Regions from separate parts of the Pseudoflavonifractor sp. HNCC25GI2 genome, predicted to be linked through region 2. Evidence: riboswitches for the same ligand, from Rfam matches in the RefSeq annotation. Region 2 holds a riboswitch; the other holds the start of a gene.
The links. Region 2 has a riboswitch for thiamine pyrophosphate ahead of AC3YUO_RS01245 (energy-coupled thiamine transporter ThiT). Riboswitches for the same ligand answer to the same signal wherever they lie in the genome.

Region 1: linked by a shared signal. The riboswitch ahead of thiW (energy coupling factor transporter S component ThiW) and the one ahead of AC3YUO_RS01245 (energy-coupled thiamine transporter ThiT) in region 2 are both predicted to bind thiamine pyrophosphate.

Annotation. Positions count from the first base shown of each region.
Region 1 is NZ_JBYUOW010000002.1:289,462-296,085, forward strand. It holds gene thyA (thymidylate synthase) at 1-648, opposite strand, end outside; gene AC3YUO_RS03905 (hydrolase) at 819-1,406, shown strand; gene AC3YUO_RS03910 (2-hydroxyacyl-CoA dehydratase subunit D) at 1,468-2,562, opposite strand; gene thiW (energy coupling factor transporter S component ThiW) at 2,570-3,097, opposite strand; TPP riboswitch at 3,426-3,533, opposite strand; gene ftsH (ATP-dependent zinc metalloprotease FtsH) at 3,561-5,405, opposite strand; gene AC3YUO_RS03925 (QueT transporter family protein) at 5,599-6,126, opposite strand; gene AC3YUO_RS03930 (SseB family protein) at 6,348-6,624, shown strand, end outside.
Region 2 is NZ_JBYUOW010000001.1:268,573-275,196, forward strand. It holds gene AC3YUO_RS01220 (hypothetical protein) at 1-323, shown strand, start outside; gene AC3YUO_RS01225 (response regulator) at 417-785, shown strand; gene AC3YUO_RS01230 (FadR/GntR family transcriptional regulator) at 862-1,533, opposite strand; gene ilvD (dihydroxy-acid dehydratase) at 1,686-3,347, shown strand; gene AC3YUO_RS01240 (MATE family efflux transporter) at 3,400-4,719, opposite strand; TPP riboswitch at 4,998-5,117, shown strand; gene AC3YUO_RS01245 (energy-coupled thiamine transporter ThiT) at 5,195-5,806, shown strand; gene AC3YUO_RS01250 (HAD-IIB family hydrolase) at 5,840-6,624, shown strand, end outside.

The DNA.
Region 1 (6,624 bases), on a different contig from region 2:
GTCGGCGATGACATGGACCAGCTCCCCGGCCTCCAGGCCGGACACCTGGGCGATCATGTGCAGCAGCACGGCGTACTGCATCACGTTCCAGCCGTTGGCGGTGAGCATGTCCTGGGAGCGCTGGTTCAGGATGCCGTTGAGGGTGTTGCCGCTCACATTGAAGGTCATGGAGTAGGCGCAGGGGTAGAGGGCCATCTCGCTCAGGTCGTGGTGGTTATAGAGGCTGGTCAGGATGCGCCGGGAGCCGGGGTCGTGCTTCAGGTCCCAGAGCACCTTGTCAACCTGATCCATGTCCCCCTGGGGGTAGTGGTGCTTCACCCCCAGCTGGTAGCCGTAGGCCTTGCCGATGGAGCCGTTCTCATCCGCCCAGGCGTCCCACACGTGGCTGCTCAGGTCATGGACGTTGTTGGACTTCTTCTGCCAGATCCACAGAAGCTCGTCCACCGCCGACTTGAGGTACTGGCGGCGCACGGTGAGGATGGGGAACTCCTCCTTCAGGTTATAGCGGTTGACCACACCGAAGAGCTTGATGGTGTGGGCGGGGGAGCCGTCCTCCCACCGGGGCCGGACGGGGCGGTCGGTGTCCCAGACCCCCTGGGAAAGAATGTCCTTGCAGTTCTGAATAAACACCTCATCGGCGTAGCTCATGACAAAATCCTCCTGTTCTTTGGCTGAACGGTGTCCTATTATTTTACCACAGGCGGGGAGCGTTGGAAAGTGGGATTTTCCGTTGCATCTTTCCCCGGTCCATGCTACACTTTTCTTACGTCAATTTACAGGCCCGCCCCGGAAGGGGCGGCCCGTTCGGAGGTTATTGTATGTCCTGCAAAGAGGAATTTATCGAGATTTTTAAGGAAAACATCACCCGGGACGGGGCGGACAAGCTGCTTGACTACCTGGAGCACAAGAGCGACTTCTTCACCGCCCCCGCCTCCGCCCGGTACCACGGGGCCTACGAGGGCGGGCTGTGCGAGCACAGCCTCAACGTGTACCACTGTCTGGTGGACTACCTCCAGCGGGAGCGGGTGCAGGAGCTGTACGGCCTGGAGTACAGCCCCGAATCTGTGGCCATTGTTTCCCTTCTCCACGACCTGTGCAAAATCGGCTGCTACAAGAAGGGCTTCCGCAACGTGAAGAACGACGCCACCGGCCAGTGGGAGAAGGTGCCCACCTACTCCTTCGACGACCCCCTGCCCTACGGCCACGGGGAGAAGAGCGTGTACATCACCAACGGCTTCATCCGCCTCACCCGGGAAGAGGCCATGGCCATCCGCTGGCACATGGGCTTCTCCGGCCCCGAGGACAACCGCACCGTGGGACAGGCCTTTCAGAAGTACCCCCTGGCCTTTGCCCTGGCCACCGCCGACATGGAGGCCTCCTACTTTCTGGAGGGGGAGGAGAACTGACCTCCACCCATTGAACGCAACACGCCGCGGCACCGGAACCGTTCCGGCGCCGCGGCGCGTTTTATGCTTGGGCCTCCCGGCGGGCGGCCATCAGCTCAGTGAGGGTGTCCAGCCGGGTCTCAAACTGGGCAGGGGAGAAGGCCCCCGGATCCCCCTGGTCGCCGTCAAAGCTGACCACGGGGACCTCCAGCTCCTCCCGCAGCCGCCGCTCCACCTCCTGGAGGTCGCCGCACCAGGGGCGGCAGGAGCGGTTATAGTGGATGAGCACCCCGTCCACCCCATAGCGCCGGCACAGCTCCGCCCGCATGGCCACGCCCTCCTCCAGGGACACGCCGTTGATGGTCTTACAGTAGGCCCGGGCCAGGCTCTCCAAATCGTGGCAGCGAAAGCCCAGGGAGTGGCTGATGGGGTCGGCCACTACCCGGATGTGCCGCTTGTCCATCAGGTCTACCACCTGGCCCAGCACCGGCCAGCAGGGGGTACCCTCCCAGTAGATGCGGTACTCCTCCCCCTCCGGTCTGCGGGCGGACAGCTCCCGGGCCAGCTCCAGCAGCCGCCCCTCCGTCTCTGTGCGGCAGCGGCCGGTGACCATGAGGGGCATGTAATCAAAGATCTCCATGCTCCGCAGGGGAGAGGGGCGGGCCATGGCACAGTCCAGCACCCGCTGCCAGGCCTGGGCGGACCGCTCCTCCCGGAGGCAGACCTCCTGAAACTTCTGCGGGTCCCACCGCTGTCCCGTCAGTTCCTCCAGCTGGAGGATGGCCGCTTTCAGCTGCCCCAGCAGATAATTCACCTGCCCTTGGGAGACCTGGCTCTGGCGGTAGGGGAAATTCAGCAGCACCAGGGGAACCTGCAGCGTCCGGGCCATGGCCTCATACCACTGCACCATGCCCGAGCAGATGTTGTCGCAGCACAGCAGCACATCGGGCTTTGGCATGCCTCCGTCCCGGGCCAGGACCACGCCCATGCGCACATAGGAGCACAGGTCGGCGCAGTAGCCCAGCCCCTCGGCCCGGCGGCAGAGCTGGGCGCTTTTTCCCTTTCCGGCGGCGGCCGCCCCCGCGCTCTCCGGGCAGATGACCTCCATGCCGAAGGCGGCGGGAATCTCCAGGGGGAATTTGGTGGACATCCAGGCCACCGGCTTACGGGCGTTCATGGCCGCCTCAGCTCCGCTGGACGGCCCGGCTCATGGCGGACATGGCCCCGTTCTTCTTCAGAATATACACCAGCACCCAGGCGATGATCGACCCGGTGACCGCCACGGTCATGAAGGGGATGAAGTAGGTGAAGAGGCCGCAGGCCTTGCCCAGGAAATACCGGGCAATGGGGAAGGCCAGGATGGAGGCCACCACGCCCGTTCCAATCATCTCGCCCAGGCAGGCCGCCCACACCCGGTGGAACCGCTGGTACAGAAGGCCCGCCAGCAGAGCGCCGCACATGCTGCCAGGGAAGGCCATGATGGTACCGGTGCCCAGCAGGTTGCGGATGAGACTGACGCAGAAGGCCATGCCCAGGGAGTACCAGGGGCCCAGGAAGACACCGGCCACCACGTTGACCACGCTCTGGGTGGGGCAGCAGCGGGTGAAGCCCACGGGGATGGACAGAGTGCCTCCCACCACGCCCACGGCGGTGAGAATGCCCGCCAGCGCCACCGACAGGGCCAGGCGGTTCTCCTTCGTGTAATTGGACATAAAAAACACCTCTCTTGTAAAGTCATGGGGGAATACCGCAAAACAGAGCAGCGACATCCCTCCGGCGGCATAACGCCGCATACAGGGTCCCCGGGCCGGACACACACCGCCCCGCGGAGTTCGGTCGAGGCTTACTGGCCTCCTCTCACGCCGGAACACGGCTTCCCATCGCTGCACTTCTGGCCCGGGCACAGGGCGCTCCCCCTCTGCCCGCTCCCGGCTCTGAGCCGGGGCGCCGCGGTATTCTCCTCCCACGTCCTTTCCAAAAGAAGTGTAAGTGGACAAACAAAAACAGGGCGGCCCAACCTGGGCCGCCCCGCAATGCAATCATACAATCCCTATGACTTCCTACGGTGGCATTACCCACATCAGGTTAGAGGGTCGAGGCGCCAAGCCTCCTCTCAGCCCGCTGCCGCGAGCTCCCCTGTTTGCGCTGTTATCATACGACCTTTTCGTCCCCGTGTCAAGTCTGGCTTTCCCCGGGAAGCTCCTTCTGCTCCAGGATGTCCATGAACTCCTGGCCGGTAATGGTCTCGTGGTCGTAGAGGTACTGGGCCAGCTGGTGGAGCTTGTCCTCGTTCTCCTCCAGGATGGCCATGGCCTTCTGATACTGGTTGGTGACCACCTGGGTGACCTTCCGGTCCATGCGGGCCTGGGTCTCGGGGGAACAGGCCAGGGAGGCGTCGCCCCCCAGGTACTGGTTGGACATGGTCTCGAAGGCCACAAATCCGAACTCGTCGCTCATGCCGTAGCGGGAGATCATGGCCCGGGCCAGCTTGGTGGCCTGCTCAATGTCGTTGGAGGCCCCGGTGGTGATGGAGTGGAACACCAGCTCCTCGGCGGCCCGGCCGCCGGTGTAGGTGGTGATCTTGTTCAGCAGCTCCTCCTTGGACATGAGGAAGTGGTCCCCCTCGTCCACCTGGAGGGTGTAGCCCAGGGCGCCGGAGGTGCGGGGAATGATGGTGATCTTCTGCACCGGGGCGGAGTGGGACTGCATGGCCGCCACCAGGGCGTGGCCTGTCTCGTGGTAGGCCACAATCTTCTTCTCCTCGTCGGACAGGACCCGGCTCTTCTTCTGGTAGCCCGCGATAACTACCTCCACGCTCTCCTGCAGGTCCTCCTGGGTGGCGTACTTCCGCCCGTCCCGCACCGCCCGCAGGGCGGCCTCGTTGACGATGTTGGCCAGCTCCGCGCCGGAAGCGCCGGCGGCCGTCTTGGCAATGGGAGTGAAGTCCACATCCTCCGCCAGGCGGATCTTCCTGGCGTGGACCTTCAGAATGTCAATGCGGCCCTGGAGGTCGGGCAGCTCCACGGGGATGCGCCGGTCAAAGCGGCCGGGGCGCAGCAGGGCGGGGTCCAGGGAGTCGGGACGGTTGGTGGCGGCCAGCACCACCACGCCCTTGGAGCCGTCAAAGCCGTCCATCTCAGTGAGAAGCTGGTTCAGGGTCTGCTCCCGCTCGTCGTTGCCCATGGCCTGACCGTCACGCTTCTTGCCGATGGTGTCGATCTCATCGATGAACACAATACAGGGGGCCTTTTCGTTGGCCTGCTTGAAGAGGTCCCGCACCTTGGCGGCGCCCCGGCCCACAAACATCTCCACAAACTCGCTGCCGGCGATGGAGAAGAAGGGGACGTTGGCCTCACCGGCCACCGCCTTGGCCAGCAGGGTCTTGCCGGTGCCCGGAGGGCCCACCAGCAGCGCGCCCTTGGGCAGGCGGGCGCCGATTTCCCGGTACTTCTCCGGGTCGTGGAGGAAGTCCACAATCTCACCCAGCAGTTCCTTGGCCTCGTCCTCGCCGGCCACATCGGCAAAGCGGATGCCGGTGGAGGAGGGGACGTACACCTTGGCTCCCGAGCCGCCGCCCATACCGAACATCATGCCGTCGGCGCCGCCCATGCTCTTCTGCATCCGCTTGCGGATGAAGTAGCCGATGAGCAGGAAGGGCAGCAGAGGCAGCACCCACCCCACCAGAATGGAGGTGAGCAGGCCCGGCTGGGTGTCGATGCGGTTGAGCTGGCCCCCGTGGTCGTAGACCCGCTGGACCAGGTCGGTGTCGCTGTCAATGGCGATGGTCTTGTAAATGTTCTCCTGGGCCTTGTCGGTGAAGGTGATCTCATCCCCCTCAATCTGCACAAGGCCGATGTTGTCGTCGTAGGTCATGGACATGAAGTCGGTATAGCTGACCTCTTTGACCTGTTTTTCCAGCACCGACGGGAAAAAGGTCATGTTCAATACCATCAAAATCAGCATAGCCATCACATAATAAAAAATCAGCGGCTTTTTGGACGGTTTCTTCACTTCCTGCACACAGTATCATCCTCTCAAATTATAGATGCGGGCTCCGCCGCATCGGGTTTTATTAACGGGTTAATTAACAGTATAGTCTACCCGTGAAGAATTTCCATGAGAGTATGTGAATAATTTGTGTCCGGTTTGTAAACACGGGAGCTTTTTTATAAAAAATCGCCGGATGGAACTCCATCCGGCGAAATGATGCAGGTTACACGTGGGCCAGCTGCTCCAGGCGGCGCTGGGGGATGCGCTCCCGGAAGAAGGAAATGCGGGGCAGCACCCGAATGAGCAGGGATCCGAGAATGTAGCAGGCCAGCAGCTCACCCAGACCCACGGTAAAGGCGTTGAAGGCGTAGGCGGGCCAGAAAGCGGGACCAAAGCCGCCCGCCTGGTACCAGGCGCACTCAGCGCCCACAATGACGGCGTTGCACAGCACAGGGGGCAGGGGAGCCAGCCACTGGTTGGGCATCCGCTGGGTCATGAGACAGGCAATGAGGGTAGCTGCGGTGCCGAAAATCACATCCAGGGAGTAGGGGGAGAACAGGTTGGCGATGAAGCAGCCCACCACCAGCCCCGGCGTGGCGGCGGGGAAGAAGAAGGGCAGCACGGTGAGGGCCTCGGACAGGCGGGCCTGGACAGGGCCATACTGGGGGATGGGCAGCGTCACCGTCAAGACGGCGTACACGGCGGCCAGAGTGGCGGCAAAGGTGAGATCACGGGTGTTGAATTTGGACATAAAAAAACCTCCATTTTTTGTTTAGAGAACGGCGAAGCCTTGGGCTTCCCGAACGAACACGGCAGGCTATGCCGCCGTGCTTGGACGAGATGGTATAAAACTCGTCAACAGGCATCTTACCACACCCCAATCCGTTTGTCCAGACGGAATTATGCCTGTCCCTTGCGGGAGGGAGGCGGAGTGTAGTACAATGGGGAAAATCACACCTTTGGAGGCGTCCCATGGAGCAAACAACGGAATTGAACAACCAAGCCCTGCTCTCGGCGGTGGAGCGGATGGGCCGGGAAAATACCCGGGAGAGCCGGGAGGCGGTGCTGGACGCGGTCATCTCCTCCGCCCGGTTTCTGGCCCCGGTGAACATTCTCTCCCCGGAGGAGGCCACCGTCTCCGGCGGGGAGGGCACCGCCATCCAGTTCCAGCTGCTGCCCAATCAGGAGGGCCAGCCCTTCTTTCCCGCCTTCACCGGCTGGGAGGAGCTGCGGAAGCTGTGCGGACCCA
Region 2 (6,624 bases):
CCGCACTGCTGCTGTGCGCGGACACGGCGCTGCTGACCCGGCTGGCCAGAAGCATCATGCACCGGGATGCCGTCACGCCCCGGGACATCGAGGATGTGGCCACGGAGTACTTCAATATCATCTGCGGCCGGATTGCCGCCGGAATCTTCCAGGCTGCCCACATCCCCTCCCGGTTCCAGAGTCCCCTCTTCCGGACCGGCCTCTATCTGCCGGAATCGGACCCGGAGCGCCAGTGCGTCCTGCACTACACCAGCGGCGACAACGAGGGAGCGCACCTGATTTATATGGGGCTTCTCCCCCCGGACAATCCCCCGCCTTTGTAAGCGTTCTCCGCGGGCTTTCCGCGTTTCCCATCCCGCCGGAATAATTTCCCTCCGGTCATCCAAATTCAAATGAGTGAAAAGGAGCGACGCCATATGTCGAAGAAAGTCATGATTGTGGATGATTCCAGAATCGCACAGCTGCAGCTGCAGGAAATTCTGTCCGGAACCGATTACGAGGTCATCGCCTGCTGCCAGAGCGGCGAGGAAGCTCTGGATACCTATGACAAGGTCCACCCCGATTTGGTTACTATGGACATTGTAATGCCCGGTATGGACGGCCTGGACGCCGCCCGTCTGCTTCTGCAGACCCACCCCGACGCCCGGGTACTGATGGTCTCCTCCCTGGCCTACGACGACACCATCAATGAGGCACAGCGCATCGGCGCCAGAGGCTTTGTCTACAAGCCCTTTGACCACGATCAGATTCTGCAGGCTGTTCAGGACTCCTGTTCCGAAGAATAACCCATATCCGGCCCAAACAAACACGGGGGACGCACCCATAGTGCGTCCCCCGTGTCTCTGTTTTCCTGCGCAGCTTTCACTCAAGCCCCATCTCCTCCATGGCGTGGAGCATATGGATGGCCATGGCGTGCTCCGCTCCGGCCTCGTCCCGTCGGCGGAAAAAGTCCATGAGCAGGGCGTGGTCTTGCAGGGTGGCCTGAGCCAGGGCCTCCGCGTGTTCTCCGGTGGAGATGGCCTCCTCCACCCCCTGGCTGATGGTGGGCAGCAGGCGCATCATAAACTCGTTGTGAGTGGCCCGGACAATGGCGGCGTGGAAGGCCCGGTCCGCCCGGGTGCGGTCCCGTCCCTCCCGGATGCACCGCTCCACCGCAGCTCCCTTGTCCAGAATATCCGCCAGCTCCTCCGGCCCTGCCCGTCGGCAGGCCAGCCGGGCTGCCTGGGGCTCGAAGATGGCCCGCAGCTCAAAGAGGTCCCGCAGCCGCCCCTTGACCCGCTCCAGCCTTCCAAAGCCCAGCCCGTCCTCCTTCGCTCCCCGGGCCACAAAGGTGCCCCGTCCCCGGTGCACCTCCAGCACTCCCTGGACAATGAGGTCCCGGATGGCCTCCCGCAGCGTGGCCCGGCTCACGCCCAGCTGCCGGGCCAGCTCCACCTCGTTGGGCAGCTTGTCCCCCGGCGCCATGGAGTCCTCCACGGTAATCTTGCTGTAAAGCCGCCGGGCGGTCTGTTCTCTCAGGTTGGTCCTGTCCATGGGGCACCCCTTCTCCCCGCCTTCCGGCGGATTTTTTCGGAAAAGGGCCCCAGCGGCCCTTGACATCCTTTTCTCTATCCTATACTATGTAGTCAGACAATGCAAGAGAAATCAGACAACTTATTTTAGATTTTTGTGAGGAGGTTCTTCCCATGCGCAGTGATGTTGTGAAAAAAGGCATCCCCGCCGCCCCCAACCGCTCTTTGCTCTACGCCCTTGGCTACACCAAGGAGGAGCTGGAGCGGCCCCTCATCGGCGTGGTGTGCTCCTATAACGAAATTGTTCCCGGCCACATGAACCTGGACAAGATTGCCGAGGCAGTGAAGGCCGGCATCCGGGCCGCCGGCGGCACTCCGGTGGAGTTCCCCGCCATCGCCGTGTGTGACGGCATTGCCATGGGCCATGTGGGCATGAAGTACTCCCTGGTCACCCGGGACCTCATTGCCGACTCCACCGAAGCCATGGCCATGGCCCACCAGTTCGACGGCCTTGTGATGATCCCCAACTGCGACAAGAACGTCCCCGGCCTTCTCATGGCCGCCGCCCGGGTGAACATCCCCACCATCTTCGTCTCCGGCGGCCCCATGCTGGCGGGCACCCTGAACAGCGGCCGGCGCACCTGCCTCTCCCACATGTTCGAGGCGGTGGGCGCCTACTACGCCGGCAAGCTGGACGAGGAGGGCGTGGAGGAGTACGAGCAGAACGCCTGCCCCACCTGCGGCTCCTGCTCCGGCATGTATACCGCCAACTCCATGAACTGCCTCACCGAGGCCATCGGCATGGCCCTCCGGGGCAACGGCACCATTCCCGCCGTCTACTCCGCCCGTCTGCGTCTGGCCAAGCACGCCGGCATGCAGATTATGAAGCTGGTGGAGCAGAACATCCGCCCCCGGGACATCATGACCGAGGCGGCCTTCCACAACGCCGAGACCATCGACATGGCTCTGGGCTGCTCCACCAACACCATGCTCCACCTGCCCGCCATCGCCCACGAGTGCGGCATTGAGCTCTCCTTCGACATGGCAAACGAGATTTCCGACAAGACCCCCAACCTGTGCCACCTGGCCCCTGCGGGCGACACCTACATGGAGGACCTGGAGCGGGCCGGCGGCGTGTACGCCGTCATGGCAGAGCTCAGCAAGGCCGGTCTGCTGGACACCAGCCTCATGACCTGCACCGGAAAGACCATCGCGGAGAACCTGGCGGGCGTGGTCAACCGCAACCCCGAGATCATCCGCCCCATTGAGAATCCCTACTCCAAGACCGGCGGTATTGCCGTTCTCAAGGGCAACCTGGCCCCCGACGGCTGCGTGGTGAAGCAGTCCGCCGTAGCCCCCGAGATGATGGTCCACGAGGGTCCCGCCCGGGTCTTCAACTCCGAGGAGGAGGCCATCGAGGCCATCTACGCCGGCAAGATTGTGGCCGGTGACGTGGTGGTCATCCGCTATGAGGGCCCCAAGGGCGGCCCCGGCATGCGGGAGATGCTCAACCCCACCTCCGCCATTGCGGGCATGGGCCTGGACAAGGAAGTGGCCCTCATCACCGACGGCCGCTTCTCCGGCGCCACCCGCGGCGCCTCCATCGGCCACGTCTCCCCCGAGGCGGCCTCCGGCGGCCCCATCGGCCTGGTGGAGGAGGGCGACACCATCGCCATCGATATCCCCAACCACTCCATCACCCTGAAGGTGTCGGACGAGGAGCTGGCTGCCCGGAAGGCCAAGTGGGTCTGTCCCGAGCCCAAGATCAAGACGGGCTATCTGGCCCGGTATGCCAAGCTGGTGTCCTCCGCTGACCGGGGCGCTGTGCTGGATTAACAAAAAACCCGCCTGCCGCAAATGCGGCAGGCGGGTTTTTCTTGCGTTGAGCTCAGGATTTCTCCTTGGGCGGCGCAGGCAGCAGCTTCTTCCGCCGGGAGAGGAACAGGGTGAGGGTGGTGGCCGAGGCCAGGAAATCAGCGATGGGTTCGGCGGCGTAGATGCCCATGACGCTGCCCGTCACCCGGGGCAGAATGATGGCCAGAGGCACCAGCAGGATGACCTTCCGCAGCAGAGCCAGAAACAGGCTGGTGCGGGCCTGGCCCAGAGCCATGAAGGTGGTCTGACAGGCCATCTGGGCGCCGAAGGCCCAGATACCGCCAAAGAAGATGGGCATGACCTTCCCCACCAGCTCCACCAGCTCCGTATTGTTGTTGAAGAGCCGGGCCAGGGTCTCGGGGAAAAAGGAGACGATGAGGAAGGCGGAGATGGTCACCGTCAGGGTGACGGTCAGCAGGCGCTTGAAGGTGTCCCGCACCCGGCGGTAGTTGCCCGCTCCGTAGTTGTAGCTCATAATGGGCTGTACGCCCTGGGTGATGCCCTGGGTGGGCATGGTAATCATCTGCATGACCGACTGAAGGATGGTCATGGAGCCCACATAGAGGTCGTTGCCGAAGGTCTGAAGGCCGGTGTTAAGCACCACGGTCACCAGACTCTCAGTGGACTGCATGATAAAGGGCGCCACACCCAACCCCGCGATTTTGCCTGCCGTCTCCGCCCGCAGGCGCAGGTTCTCCTTACGGATGCGCAGGCCGGAGCGGCGGGAGCACAGGAAAAAGAAGACCCATGCGGCGCTTACCGCCTGGGAAAACACCGTGGCGATGGCGGCTCCCCGCACCCCCAGGCCAAAGAGGAAGATGAAGACGGGGTCCAGCACGATGTTCAAAACCGCTCCGATGAGCACGCTGAGCATGGCCACGGTGGCCTTGCCCTGGGCGCTGATGAAGGTGTTGAGGCCCAGCGCCAGCTGGACAAACAGGGTACCCAGCAGGTAGATGCCGATGTAGTCCAGGCCGTAGCCGATGGTGTCCTCCGAGGCGCCGAAGGCCATGAGCAGGGGCTCTTTGAAGATGCTGAAGGAAATGGTGAGCACCACCGCCGCACACAGCAGCATGGTCAGAGAGTTGCCCAGAATCCGCTCCGCCCCCTCCCGATCTCCGGCACCCAGCCGGATGGAGGCCAGGGGCGCGCCGCCCTGCCCGGCAAAGGCGGCAAAGGCGGAGATGAGCATGATGATGGGGAAGGTGACGCCCACTCCGGTGAGGGCGGTCTGGCCCACCACAGGGATGTGGCCGATGTAGATCCTGTCCACAATGTTGTAGAGCATGTTGATGACCTGGGCCGCCACGGCAGGCAGCGCCAGCTTGAGCATCAGCGGGCCAATGGGTGCATTGGCCAGGGCCTGTTCATCCTTATGAGAGGACTGTGCCACGGTGATTCACTCCTCGTTGAGAATATTCAAATAGTATAGCACCAAACCCCGGCCCGGGCAAGAGGCTGCCGCTCCGGCGCCGTCACCCAAAACCTCAAGGACGGATCATTTGAACCTCTCACTCCCGGCCGGGCAGGCATTTGCTCCCCGGCCGGAGTCTTTTTGCCCTCGTACTTGACAAATACCGGGGAAATACATACAATAGTTGCACCGCAGACAATCGAACACAGGGGCGCTGGGAGCTGTTCCCGGCTGAGATGCAGAGACGACCATGCCGTCTCCGGTCCCTTAAACCTGATCCGGGTAATGCCGGCGTAGGAAGTGGACGAGTTTTTTATGCCTTCGTTTCGTCCGTTGTACCGCACCGCACCCGTTTGGATGTGCTGCGGTACATCAATTTTAGGAGGAAACGTCTATGGCAAATCAAGTAACCCAATCCGCATCCATCCAGGCCCATCTCCGGGTACACCGGATGGTGGAGAGCGCCGTGATGCTGGCCATCGCTGTGGTGCTCTCTCTGTTCCCCTTCTCCAGCCCCTGGGCCCTGGGCGGCGGCATCACCGTGTGCTCCATGCTGCCCCTGGTGATTCTCTCCTGGCGCTACGGCTGCCGGTGGGACGTCTTCGCCGCCTTCGTCTACGGAGTGCTCCAGATGATTCTGGGCATCCAGAACGTGCAGTACGCCGACAGTGTGGGAACGGCGGTGCTGATTATTCTCTTTGACTACGTGTTCGCCTTCTCGGTCATCGGCTTTGCTGCCCTGTTCAAGGGACGGCTGGGCCATCCCCGGCTGGAACTGGTGCTGGGCATTGTGGTCACCTTCCTGGTGCGCCTGGGCTGCCACTATATCTCCGGCGTGGTGGTTTGGGAGGTGCTGTGGCCCAATGAACTGGGCTGGGCTGCCCCCATCTGGTCCATCGCCTACAACGCAAGCTACATGATCCCTGAAATTATTATCACCGGTCTGGTGGCCTCCCTCAGCTATGGCCCCCTGGAGCGGTACTACCAGGGCAAGGATTTGATTTGACCCCTCCCCACGGAGGGGAGAAAAGGAGCTTCTATGGGAAAATTTGACGGTGTCTTGCTGGTCAGCGACTTTGACGACACCCTGTACGGCGCCAACCGCCGGATTCCGCCCCGCAACCTGGAGGCTCTTCATTACTTCGTGAGCCAGGGCGGCCGCTTCACCGTGGCCACCGGACGGGCTCACCGCACCTTCGCCCCCTACGTCCATCTCGCCCCGGTCAATGCTCCGGTGGTGCTGTCCAACGGCTCGGCCCTGTACGACTTTGAGCGGGACGTGATGCTGGAACAGACCTTCCTGCCGGAGAGCTCCGCCCGGGACTTTGCCGCCCTCTTTGATGCCTTCCCCTCCCTGGGCATGGAGAGCTACCACGGCGAGGACATTTACGTCTGGAATCCCAACCCCATCACCGACGCCCACATGAAAAAGGTGGGCACCGACTACGCCATCTGTCCGGTGGAGGAGATGCCCCTGCCCTGGACCAAGGCCATTCTCCAGCAGGAGCACCCCCTGCTGCGCCAGGTGCAGGAGCGGATGCTGACCGACTGGGGGGACCGGTACGAGGCCATCTTCTCCAACCGGTACTACCTGGAGATCACCGCCAAGGGGAGCACCAAGGGCGGCATGACCGCCCTGCTGGCCCAACAGCTGGGCATTGACCGCGCCCACATCTACTGCGTGGGGGACAACCAGAACGACATCCCCATGCTGGAGCTGTCTGCCATTCCCTTCGCCCCCTCCAACTGCGCTCAGGAGGTCCGGGACTGGGGCGCTCAGATCCTGTGTTCCTGTGACGAGGGCGTCATGGGCGACATTGTGGA